One region of the Nonomuraea sp. ZG12 genome, then DNA from elsewhere that is predicted to be linked to it. Evidence: riboswitches for the same ligand, from Rfam matches in the RefSeq annotation. Region 1 holds a riboswitch; each other region holds the start of a gene.
The links. Region 1 has a riboswitch for thiamine pyrophosphate ahead of thiC (phosphomethylpyrimidine synthase ThiC). Riboswitches for the same ligand answer to the same signal wherever they lie in the genome.
Positions count from the first base shown of each region.

Region 2: it holds a riboswitch for thiamine pyrophosphate, as region 1 does, so the genes downstream of both, ACTMTF_RS33365 (purine-cytosine permease family protein) here and thiC (phosphomethylpyrimidine synthase ThiC) in region 1, are expected to answer to the same signal.
Region 3: it holds a riboswitch for thiamine pyrophosphate, as region 1 does, so the genes downstream of both, ACTMTF_RS01625 (FAD-dependent oxidoreductase) here and thiC (phosphomethylpyrimidine synthase ThiC) in region 1, are expected to answer to the same signal.

Region 1 covers NZ_JBQHCW010000028.1:31,126-34,866, reverse strand. Annotated here, with positions in the region: gene ACTMTF_RS41875 (nitroreductase family deazaflavin-dependent oxidoreductase) at 1-283, opposite strand, end outside; gene ACTMTF_RS41870 (NADPH-dependent FMN reductase) at 301-885, opposite strand; gene soxR (redox-sensitive transcriptional activator SoxR) at 962-1,417, shown strand; TPP riboswitch at 1,458-1,573, shown strand; gene thiC (phosphomethylpyrimidine synthase ThiC) at 1,616-3,199, shown strand; gene ACTMTF_RS41855 (GNAT family N-acetyltransferase) at 3,371-3,741, shown strand, end outside.
Region 2 covers NZ_JBQHCW010000016.1:122,828-126,568, forward strand. Annotated here, with positions in the region: gene ACTMTF_RS33350 (winged helix-turn-helix transcriptional regulator) at 1-236, shown strand, start outside; gene ACTMTF_RS33355 (rhodanese-like domain-containing protein) at 233-556, shown strand; gene ACTMTF_RS33360 (hypothetical protein) at 707-1,153, opposite strand; TPP riboswitch at 1,386-1,498, shown strand; gene ACTMTF_RS33365 (purine-cytosine permease family protein) at 1,489-2,841, shown strand; gene ACTMTF_RS33370 (methylated-DNA--[protein]-cysteine S-methyltransferase) at 2,807-3,376, opposite strand; gene ACTMTF_RS33375 (PAS domain S-box protein) at 3,519-3,741, shown strand, end outside.
Region 3 covers NZ_JBQHCW010000001.1:356,085-359,825, forward strand. Annotated here, with positions in the region: gene pknB (Stk1 family PASTA domain-containing Ser/Thr kinase) at 1-177, opposite strand, end outside; gene ACTMTF_RS01615 (thiazole synthase) at 307-1,062, opposite strand; gene thiS (sulfur carrier protein ThiS) at 1,055-1,267, opposite strand; gene ACTMTF_RS01625 (FAD-dependent oxidoreductase) at 1,264-2,577, opposite strand; TPP riboswitch at 2,568-2,684, opposite strand; gene ACTMTF_RS01630 (NAD(P)/FAD-dependent oxidoreductase) at 2,744-3,741, shown strand, end outside.

The DNA of each region.
Region 1 (3,741 bases):
CCAGGCACCCCGGCGTCGGCCGGTCCTCCCTCTCTCCGCTGCGGTACAGCTCGTACTCGACGGGCTCGGCTCCCGTCAGCCCGGCCACGAACGCGCGATCGGCAGCACCGCTCGCCCACTGCGTGTAGGTCAGTACGGCGCCGCCGTCCGTGGCGGCGAACTCGGTGACCGACAGGAGCCCCGTCGGCCACGGCGTCCCCTCCCAGGCGGCGGCCGAGGAGGATTCGGTCACCAGGACGGTGCCGGCATCGGGTCGGGCGATCTGTGGCCACATGCTGCTCATGAACGGTGTCCTCCTGGTCAGGCGGCGTAGGGATGATGGGAGCGGGCCGAGCGCAGTGCGCGGGCCCACCAGACGAACTGGTCGAGCAGGCGGGTCGCGGCTGCCTCGCAGGACGCCGGGTCCTTGGGCCGCCCGTCCGGGGTGAACTGGTAGGCGGCTCCGTGGAAGCTGACGGTGTCGCGGATGGTGACCGCGTGCAGCTCGGCGAACACCTGCCGGAGGTGCTCGACGGCTCGCAGCCCGCCGGATACGCCGCCGTACGAGATGAATCCGACGGGCTTGGCCTGCCATTCGGTGAAATGCCAGTCGATGGCGGATTTGAGGGACGCGGGATAGCTGTGGTTGTACTCGGGCGTCACCACGACGAACCCGTCGGCCCGGGTCAGCCGTTCGCTCACGGCCGCGAGCGCCCGCGCGTCCTCCGCGCCGGGGTCGCCGGTCAGGTGCGCCGGCAGCCGCGCCTGCGCCAGGTCGATGAGATCGACGACGACGTCCTGACGCGCGGCGGCCTGCTCGGCGAACCAGGCGGCGACCGTGGGGCCGAACCGGCCCGCACGCGTGCTCCCCACGATCAACGCGAGGTGGAGCGGTCTGTCAGACATACGCGGTCCTTTCAGGGTCGACCACCCAAGCGTCGAACTTGAACAAAGGTTTAAGTCAAGGGCTAGGCTGGCCGGCATGGCATCGATCCCTCCGGAGACCACGGAGCTGACGATCGGCGAGCTGTCGGAGCGCAGCGGCGTTCCCGCCTCGGCGCTGCGCTTCTACGAGCGGCAGGGCCTCATCGCCAGCCGCCGCACGACGGGCAACCAGCGCCGCTACCCCCGCCAGACGCTGCGCCAGCTCGCCTTCATCCGCGCCTCGCACCACCTGGGCATCCCGCTCACGGTGATCGGCGACGTGCTCGCCCTGCTGCCCGACGGTGTGGCGCCCACCCGTGAGTTCTGGGTCAAGGCGTCCGCATGCTGGAGCGCGGAGATCGACGCCCGGATCGAGCGGCTGGAGCGGATGCGGGACCGGTTCACCGACTGCATCGGCTGCGGCTGCCTGTCCTTCGAGGTCTGCGCCCTGACCAACCCGGCCGACCGGCTCGGCCAGGACGGCCCGGGGCCGCGCCGCCTGTTCGACTTCTGACACGGATCTTGCGCGTCGCCGGATGCCGGGTTAGCTTGAGGCAGTCCAACGCGGGAGCCCGGTTCGACCGGGCTGAGAGGACGGCTACTCATCAGCCGCCGACCGCCAGAACCTGCTCCGGGTAATGCCGGCGAAGGGAGTTGCGTGGTGAGCGACGCGCGCTTTTCCAAGGTCCACATCGGTGATCTCCGGGTCCCCATGCGCGAGATCCTGCTGTCCAACGGCGAACGGGTGCGCCTGTACGACACCTCCGGGCCGTACACCGACCAGTCCGTGACCACCGACCTCACCCAGGGCCTGCCGCCGCTGCGCCGGGAGTGGATCCTCGACCGGGGCGACGTCGCCCCGCAGGCGTCGGGGACGCTGCGGGCGACCGGGGCGCCGGTCACCCAGCTCGCCTACGCCCGCGCGGGCCTGATCACCCGCGAGATGGAGTTCGTCGCGGTCAGGGAAGGGGTCGCGCCGGAGTTCGTCCGGGACGAGGTGGCCGCCGGCCGGGCCATCATCCCGGCGAACGTCAACCACCCCGAGACCGAGCCCATGATCATCGGCCGCAACTTCCTGGTGAAGATCAACGCCAACATCGGCAACTCGGCCGTCTCCTCCTCCATCGAGGAGGAGGTGGAGAAGATGACCTGGGCCACCCGCTGGGGAGCCGACACCATCATGGACCTGTCCACCGGCAAGGACATCCACGCCACCCGCGAGTGGATCATCCGCAACTCCCCCGTCCCCGTCGGCACCGTGCCCATCTACCAGGCCCTGGAGAAGGTCAACGGGGTCGCCGCCGACCTGTCGTGGGAGGTCTACCGCGACACCCTGATCGAGCAGTGCGAGCAGGGCGTCGACTACATGACCGTGCACGCCGGCGTCCGGCTGGCGTACGTGCCGCTGACGGCCCGCCGCAAGACCGGCATCGTCTCGCGCGGCGGCTCGATCATGGCCGCCTGGTGCCTGGCGCACCACCGCGAGAGCTTCCTGTACGAACACTTCGCCGACATGTGCGAGCTCCTGGCCGCCTACGACGTGGCGTTCTCCCTGGGCGACGGGCTGCGGCCCGGCTCCATCGCCGACGCCAACGACGAGGCCCAGTTCGCGGAGCTGCGCACGCTCGGCGAGCTCACCTCCATCGCCCGCGACCACGGCGTCCAAGTGATGATCGAGGGCCCCGGCCACGTGCCCATGCACAAGATCAAGGAGAACGTCGACCTGCAGCGCGAGCTCTGCGACGACGCGCCCTTCTACACGCTCGGCCCCCTGGTCACCGACATCGCCCCCGGCTACGACCACATCACCTCGGGCATCGGGGCCGCGATGATCGGCTGGTTCGGCACCGCGATGCTCTGCTACGTCACCCCCAAGGAGCACCTGGGCCTGCCCAACAGGGACGACGTCAAGACGGGCGTGATCACGTACAAGATCGCAGCGCACGCGGCGGACCTGGCCAAGGGGCATCCGCAGGCTCAGGCCTGGGACGACGCGCTGTCGGACGCCCGGTTCGAGTTCCGCTGGGAGGACCAGTTCGACCTGTCGCTCGACCCGGACACGGCCCGGTCCTTCCACGACGAGACCCTGCCCGCCGCCCCGGCCAAGACGGCCCACTTCTGCTCGATGTGCGGGCCGAAGTTCTGCTCGATGAAGATCAGCAAAGAGGTCATGGAGAAGTTCGGCCCTGACGGGTCGGCCTCGCTCACCGAGGAGGAGGTGCGGGAAGGGATGCTCGCCAAGTCCCGCGAGTTCGCGGAGTCGGGCAACAGGGTCTACCTGCCGATCGCCGACTGACGAAGCGGCCGGGTCGGCGTCGACCCGGCAGGGGTGAGGTCGCGTCGCCCGGTCGCTCATGGCGTGCGCTAGCTTCGGCGCATGGATGACAGCACGGGAGACGCGGCTCACACGCAGACACAGGCAGAAGTAGCGGCATTCCTCGCAGCCGGGACGGCAGAGGCGTCGCGCGTGACCTTGCGCGCCATCACGGCCCGCGATCAGGACGAGTTCCTGGATCTCACCGCCGCATCCGCGGACCTGCATGCTCCGCGGATGTCGTACCCCTCCACCCCGGAGGAGTTCCAGGCGTTCCTCACCCGGTTCGACCATGTGACCACCCAGGGCCTGCTGATCTGCCTGCGCGATACCGGCGCCATCGCGGGCACGGTCAACCTCAACAGCATCATCCGCGGCCGCTTCCAGAACGCTTCGCTCGGTTACGCGGCCTTCTCCCCCAGCGCCGGACGCGGCTACATGACCGAGGGCCTCGGCCTGGTGATCGGGTACGCCTTCGAGCGCCTGCGGCTGCACCGCCTGGAAGCCCAGATCCAGCCGGACAA
Region 2 (3,741 bases), on a different contig from region 1:
ACGGCGTCAGCCAGCGGATGCTCAGTGTCACCCTGCGCCAGCTCGAACGCGACGGCCTGGTGACCCGCACCGTCCACCCCGTGGTGCCGCCGCGCGTCGACTACGCGCTCACGCCGCTCGGCCGCACCCTGCACGAGACGATCAAGTCGCTGGTGACCTGGACCGAGCAGCACCAGCGGGAGATCGCCGAAGCGCGTGCGGAGTACGACTCGCGACGCGAGATGATGGAGGCATGACGGTTCCCGAAGTCGAGGCGCGAGACGTCCCCGCCGAGGCATACCTCCTGGACGTGCGCGAGCAGGACGAATGGGTGGCGGGTCACGCCCCCGAAGCGGTGCACATCCCCATGACGCAGATCCAGTCCCGCCTCGACGAGGTGCCCGGCGACCGGACCGTTTACGTCGTCTGCCGGGTGGGCGGCCGGTCGCTGCAGGTCGCGGCCTGGCTCAACCAGGTCGGCCGCGAGGCGATCAACGTCGACGGCGGCATGCGCTCCTGGGAGCACGAGAAGCGTCCGATGGTGAGCGAGACGGGTCAGCAGCCCTTCGTCGCCTGAACGAACCTGTCAGGATCGTGCCGTCATCGGCCGGTACTGCGTTGAGACGCAGGTCAAGGGCCACCCGCACGGTTGCGGATGGCCCCGCGAACTCGCCGGCGTCAGCAAGCCCTGGTACGCCGACCAGCTGAAAGCCCGAGCGTCAGCGGCTCAGGCGTACTGGTTGTGTCGCCACTTGCCTTCCTTGCAAGCCAGGTGTTGGCCTTTTTTGGTGGAGATGCACACCTTGACGTAGACCAGCTTTATGGACTTGGAGCCCCTGCGGACGAAGTTTCCGAAGTTGGTGCCGTGGGAGCCGCAGCTGGTGTCCTTCTTCCAGGCGCCGTACCCCCTGGTTCGATCGGTGTGTATCCACTCAATCCGGGCCCGCACCCCATGGTTGTCAGCGGGACAGATGTCGCGCACCTTGAAGTTCCGAAAGATGACCTTCTTCCGGTTGACGAAGTCGACGGTCGTCTGGGCGTACCCGGCGCCGGCGCGGTCAGGGTTTGACACGCGGGCGGAGGACACTCCGTCTCTCGCCTGCGCCGGGCTTGCCACCAGCAGCCCGCTCAACGCTGCGATGCCCATCACGGCGCCCAGAATGCGTGTCTTCAACAGTCCTCCAGCAAGAGATGTTGCGGTTCGCCCTGGAGTGAACTCCAGCGCGCGGAGTGATCATCGCACTCGTCGGCAGCACTGTGGAATACGCCGGGAATACGCCTGGTCACCCGGAGTCGAGAGATGACTTCGGGCGAGACGGTCGGTCCGTACAGCCCCCGGTGGTGGCCGATCTAGGACGAATGGTGCATCATGGGGGCGCGAGCTGGGATGATCTCGGCTTCGTGTACCAAACCCCCGCGGGAGCTTGGGGCAACCAGGCTGAGAGGGTAGCTACTGCTGCTGCCGACCGCATGAACCTGTCCGGGTAATGCCGGCGTAGGGAGTGCGCGATGTCGCATGCCGTCCACGACGACGAAGTCCCCCTCACCCTCGAAAGCGCGGCGCCCAAGACATTGGGCGTGCTCGACCAGGGCGCGCTCTGGGCCAACCTGGCCGTCAGCCTGCTGGGCTTCTCCGGCGCGCTGTTCCTGATCGACCCGCTGGGCGGTGCCCCGCTGACGCTGGCCGCCGCGCTGACCGCGACGGTCGTGGGCAGCCTGATCGGCACCGCCATGGTGGGGCTGTCGGCCATCCCCGGCACCCAGACCGGGCAGCCCGCGATGGTGCTGCTGCGCGGGCTGTTCGGGGCCCGGCTGTCCTACATCCCGACGGCGCTCAACATCATCCAGATGATCGGCTGGGGCGCGTTCGAGCTCTGGGTCATCTCGATGGGCGCGATGGCCATCTTCGGCGACACCGTCCCGTACGCGGTGTGGGTGATCGTCGCCGGGGTGCTGACCACGGTGCTGACCATCTGGCCGCTCGGCGCGATCAGGCTGCTGCGCCGCTACATCACCATCGCCGTGATCATCGCGCTCATCTGGTTCGCCGTACGGTTCCTCGGCGACGCGCCGCCGCAGACGGGCGGCAGCTGGACGGCGTTCATGCCCGCGGTCGACTACGTGATCGCGCTGTCGGTGTCGTGGGTGCCGCTCGCCGCCGACTTCGCCAGGCACTCCAGGTCCAGCCGGGCCGCCTTCACCGGGGTCGTCGGCGGCTACACGCTGGCCCAGGTCGCCTGCCTCGGGCTCGGTGTCTACGCGGTGGCCATCGCGGGGGCCGGGGCGGTGGCGGCCGACAGCACGGCGGTGTTCGTGCCCTTCGTGGCCGCGCCGCTGGGCGCGCTGTTCTTCGCCATCCTCGTGCTGCGCGAGGCCGACCAGTCCTTCGCCAACGTCTACTCCACGACCGTCTCGCTGCAGAACCTGATGCCGCGGGTCGACAGGCGGATCCTCAGCACCGCCATCGGCGTGCTCACCGTCGCCATCGCGCTCGTGGTCGACGTGACGTCCTACGGCGCGTTCCTCGGCCTGATCGGCGCGGTCTTCGTGCCGATGTTCGCGGTGCTCGCCGTGGACTACTTCCTGCTCGGCGGCTCGACCCGCTGGAACACCGCCGAGAACGCGCCCGCCCGCTGGTCGATGCTGCTGCCCTGGGCGCTCGGCTTCGCCGCCTACTGGCTGACCACCTCGACCCCCACGATCGCCCAGTGGGACGGGATGTGGGCCGCGGTCCGCGAGGCGATCGGCTTCACCAGGGAGCCGTGGATGAACGGCGCGCTGGGCGGCGCCATCGTGGCGGCCCTGGTCACGCTGGCGGTGGGCGCGCTCAGGCGCCGCGCGACTCGCGACGCTCGACGTTGAGCAGGTGACGCTTGGCGGCCGCGCCTCCCGCGTAGTCGCCGAGCTCGCCGTCCTCCCGCACGACCCGGTGACACGGCACGACCACGCACACGGGGTTGGAGCTGAGCGCGTTGCCGACCGCGCGTAGCGCGCGCGGCCGGCCGATGAGCTCGCCGATCCGCTCCATGGTGGTGGTCGTGCCGTACGGGACCGCCATCGTCTTCTGCAGCACCGTGCGCGCGAACGACGTGGCGAGGGCCAGGTCGACCGGCGTGGCGAAGGCCCGCAGCCGGCCGGAGAAGTAGGCGTCCAACTCCCTGCGCACCGGGTCGAGCCGCCGGGCGTCGGTGCCGATCATGCTGCCGACGTGCTTGGCGACGCGCTCGTACACGATGTTCTCGTCCTCGAAGCTGCACGAGGCGATGCCCCTGGAGGTCACCGCGAGCACCAGCCGGCCGACCGCGCCGTCATAGGTGCCGAAGGCGACATCGAGCGGCCGATCGTCCCGATAGGTGTCGGACGTCACCCGCAGCAGGGCTTCGAGGTCGCCTGACATGCTTTCACCCTCTTCAGCCAGCCACGGAAATGCCGTGACCGCAGCGTATCGGACGGATCGCCCGGCATGAGCGCCACGCCACAGGCACTATGGAGATGTGGGGGACCTAAGGGCTGGGAGTGACGATGAGATAGCCCGCGCTGTGCTCGACAGCTCGCCCAACGCCGTGGTGGCCTTCGACAGGGACCAGAGTGTCCTGGTCTGGAACGCGGCGGCGGAGCGGCTCTTCGGCTGGACCGCCGAGGACATGCTGGGGCGCAGGGCGCCGATCGTGCCGGAGGAGCTGACCGCCGAGCACCACGCCGTGCTGGAACGGGTCCGTACCGGCGAGCAGGTCTCGCTGCGCACCAAGCGAGTGCGCAGCG
Region 3 (3,741 bases), on a different contig from region 1:
GAACGCCGGGTCCTCGGCGAGCGAGCGATGCATGACCTTCAGCGCGACGGTCCGGTCCAGCCGGATGTCCAGCGCGAGGTAGACGGTCGCCATACCGCCCCGGGCGATCAGGGACTCGATGCGGTAGCGCCCATCGAGCAGCCGGCCGACCAGAGGGTCCGCTGTCGTCGTGTCCACCCCGCCGAGTTTACGGGCGTTTCGCCCCCGGGAGGGCCTGAGCATCCGAAACCGATGCGGACCCGTGCCCGTTCAAGGGTTTCCCGGCGAGTCCGCGATGACCTGACGGCCGACGGTGGTTCGCCGGCCTCAGGGCGTCATCGGTGACGACGCCTCAGCGTAGCGCCGGCGCGGGATGCGGCCCGCCTGCCACGCCTGCCGACCGGCCAGCACCGCGCCCTTCATCGCCGTCGCCATCAGATCCGGCCGCTGCGCCCGGGTCACCGCCGTCGCCAGGAGCACGGCGTCGCAGCCCAGCTCCATCGCCAGGGCGGCGTCGCTGGCCGTGCCGATGCCCGCGTCGAGGATCACCGGCACCCCGGCCGCCTCCACGATGAGCTCGATGCTGTGCGGGTTGCGGATGCCGAGCCCGGAGCCGATCGGCGAGCCGAGCGGCATCACCGCCGCGCAGCCGGCCTGCTCCAGGCGGCGGGCGAGCGCCGGGTCGTCGCCGATGTACGGCAGCACCACGAAACCGTCGGCCACCAGCCGCTCGGCCGCGTCGAACGTCTCGATCGGGTCCGGCAGCAGGGTCCGCTCGTCGGCGATGACCTCCAGCTTGACCCAGTCGGTGCCGAGCGCCTCCCTGGCCAGCCGCGCCGTCAGCACGGCGTCGCCGGCGGTGAAGCAGCCCGCCGTGTTGGGCAGCACCCGGATGCCGCGCTCGCGGAGCACGTCCAGGACCGAGCCGCGGGCACCGGGGTCGAGCCGTCGCATCGCCACCGTGGTCAGCTCCGTGCCGGACGCCGCCAGCGCGGCGTCGAGCACCTCCAGCGAGGGCGCGCCGCCCGTGCCCATGATGAGCCGGGAGGAGAACTTCTCCCCGGCGATGATCAGATCATCCACCTTGCACCGCCGTCAGCACCTCCACGAGGTCGCCCTCGCGCAGCGCCGTGGTCTCCCACGAGCCGCGCGTGACCACCTCACCGTTCACGGCCACCGCCACGCCGGTGGTGGCCCCGCCTGACCGTCCGGTCAGATTCTGTACGGCCTGCGCCACGGTCATGCTGTCAGGCACCTCGTGCGCGGTCCCGTTGACCATCAGTTTCATGACATATCCCGGAATCTAGCGGGTGAGCACAATGTCGCGAGATCGCCGCCCTCGCCCTGGACGATCGCGGCCGTGACGGGGGTCAGCAGCACCCCACTGCGGAAGTGACCGGTGGCCAGCGTGAGGCCCGGCGTGCCGCTCGGCCCGACGATCGGCAGATTGTCCGGCGTCCCCGGGCGCAGGCCCGCCACCACGTCGGCGACCTCCAGCTCGGTGACGCCCGGCACCAGCTCCCTGGCGTCCCGCAGCAGCTCGTACAGGCCGCCCGCGGTCACCCTGGTGTCGAAGCCCAGCTCTTCCTGCGTGCCGCCGACGACCAGCTCGCCGTCACCGCGCGGCACCAGATAGACCGGCGTCCCGTGCACCATGCCGCGCACGCACCGGCCGAGCAGCGGCCGCTCCGAACGCAGCCGCATGATCTGCCCCTTGACCGGGCGTACCGGCACGTTCGCCAGCTCGCCGCTCCACGCCCCGGCCGCCAGCACCACCCGTTCGGCCAGGATCTCCCCGGGGCTCGCCGGGGGCGCCAGCCGTACACCCGTGACCCGGTCGCCGTCGCGCAGCAGCTCGCTGACGCGCGCCGGCACCAGCGGCACGCCGCGCCGCTCCAGGGCGGCGAGCAGCGCCGCGGTGACGCGGCGCGGGTTCACCCAGGCGTCGGTCCCGGCCAGCAGCCCGCCGCGCACGGAGGGCGCCAGCATCGGCTCCAGCCGGCGGCACTCCCGGCCCGTCAGCCGCTCGACCGGCAGGCCCAGCTTCTCCATGAACGCGGCCAGCTCGCCCAGCGCGGCCAGGTCGTCGGCCCCGAACGCCACGTCGAGCGTCCCGTCGGCCCGCAGGTCGAGCCCGGCCCTGGCGGCGGCGGAGATCCCCCCGCCGAAGCCTCCGCCCGAGCCGGACACCCCGTCCGCACCGCCCGCCGCGCCGAGCTCGCCATCGGAGCCAGGGGCGTCGTCCGGGATGAGCCTGTGACGAGAGCCGGAGGCGTCGTCCGGGACGGGCCCGTCGCCGGGGGCGGGGGCGTGGTTCGGGAGGGGCGCGCGGCGGGAGCCGGGGGTGTCGTTCGTCAGGCCCGCGTCGGCGGCGAGTTCGGCGGCGAAGGCGGGCCAGCGGCTCAGGGAGGCGAGGCCGAGCCGGAGCAGCGGCTCCTCGGTGTAGGTGACCTCGCTGACCGGCGCCAGCATGCCCGCCGCGGCGTGCGAGGCGCCCGAGGCCGGGGCCGGATCCACCACGGTGACCGGCCGGCCCTCGCGAGCCAGCCGCCAGGCGATGGACAGCCCGACGATGCCCGCTCCGACGACCACGTCCATGGTCCGCTCCCTTCGCCGGCATGATCCGGATCAGGTGTCTTGCGGTCGAAGGCCCGGTAAAGCCTTCCTCTCAGCCCGGTATCGGCCGGACTCCCGCGCGTCTTACGTCCCCTACCTTACGGCCTCGACGCGACGATCCGGCACGCCCCCCGTTATGGTCATTTACGTGAATCGTGTCGTGGTGGTAGGAGCGGGTCTGGCGGGCGTGCGCAGCGTCGAGGCTCTGCGTGCGCGGGGCTTCGACGGCAAGATCACCTTGATCGGGGAGGAGCGGCATCGGCCGTATGACCGCCCGCCCCTGTCGAAGGCCGTGCTGCTCGGCGACTCCGACTCCAGCTTCGTCGACTCCGACCTGTCCGCGATGGGGATCGACTTCAGGCCCGGCGTCTCGGCCAAGGCGCTGCGGGCCGGCGCCGTGGAGACCACCGAGGGCGAGCTCGCCTACGACGGGCTGGTGATCGCCACCGGGACCGAGCCGATCATGCTGCCCGGCGACGGCCCGCAGCACGCGCTGCGCACCCTGGACGACTCGCTGGAGCTGCGGGCCAGGCTGGTCCCCGGCGCTCGGGTGGCGGTCATCGGCGCGGGCTGGATCGGCGCGGAGGTGGCCACCGCGGCCCGCTGGGCCGGTTGCGCGGTGACGGTGATCGAGGCCGCCTCCGCCCCGCTCGCGCTCGCGGTCGGCGCCGAGATCGGCGCCCGCACGCTGAGCTGGTACGACGGCATCGACCTGCGGCTCGACACCATGGTCGGAGCGGTGGACGAGGGCGGCGTCGAGCTGGTCGGCGGCGGCTTCGTCGAGGCGCACGTGGTCGTCGCCGGGATCGGCGTGCGCCCGGCCGTCGAGTGGCTCGCCGACGCCGACATCGACCTGCACAACGGCGTCGTCACCGACGAGCACCTGCGCACCTCGATGCCGGGCGTGGTCGCGGTGGGCGACTGCGCCGCCTGGTGGTCGCGCCGCTACCAGGCCAGGCTGCGCGTGGAGCACTGGGACACCGCGCTGGGCGCGCCCGAGGTCGCCGCCGCGACCCTGCTGGGGGAGAAGGCGGTCTACGACCCGGTCCCGTACTTCTGGTCGGAGCAGTTCGGTCACATGATCCAGTACGCGGGCCATCATCCGGCCGGCCGGCGGCTGCTGTACCGCGGCACACCGGAGGGCAA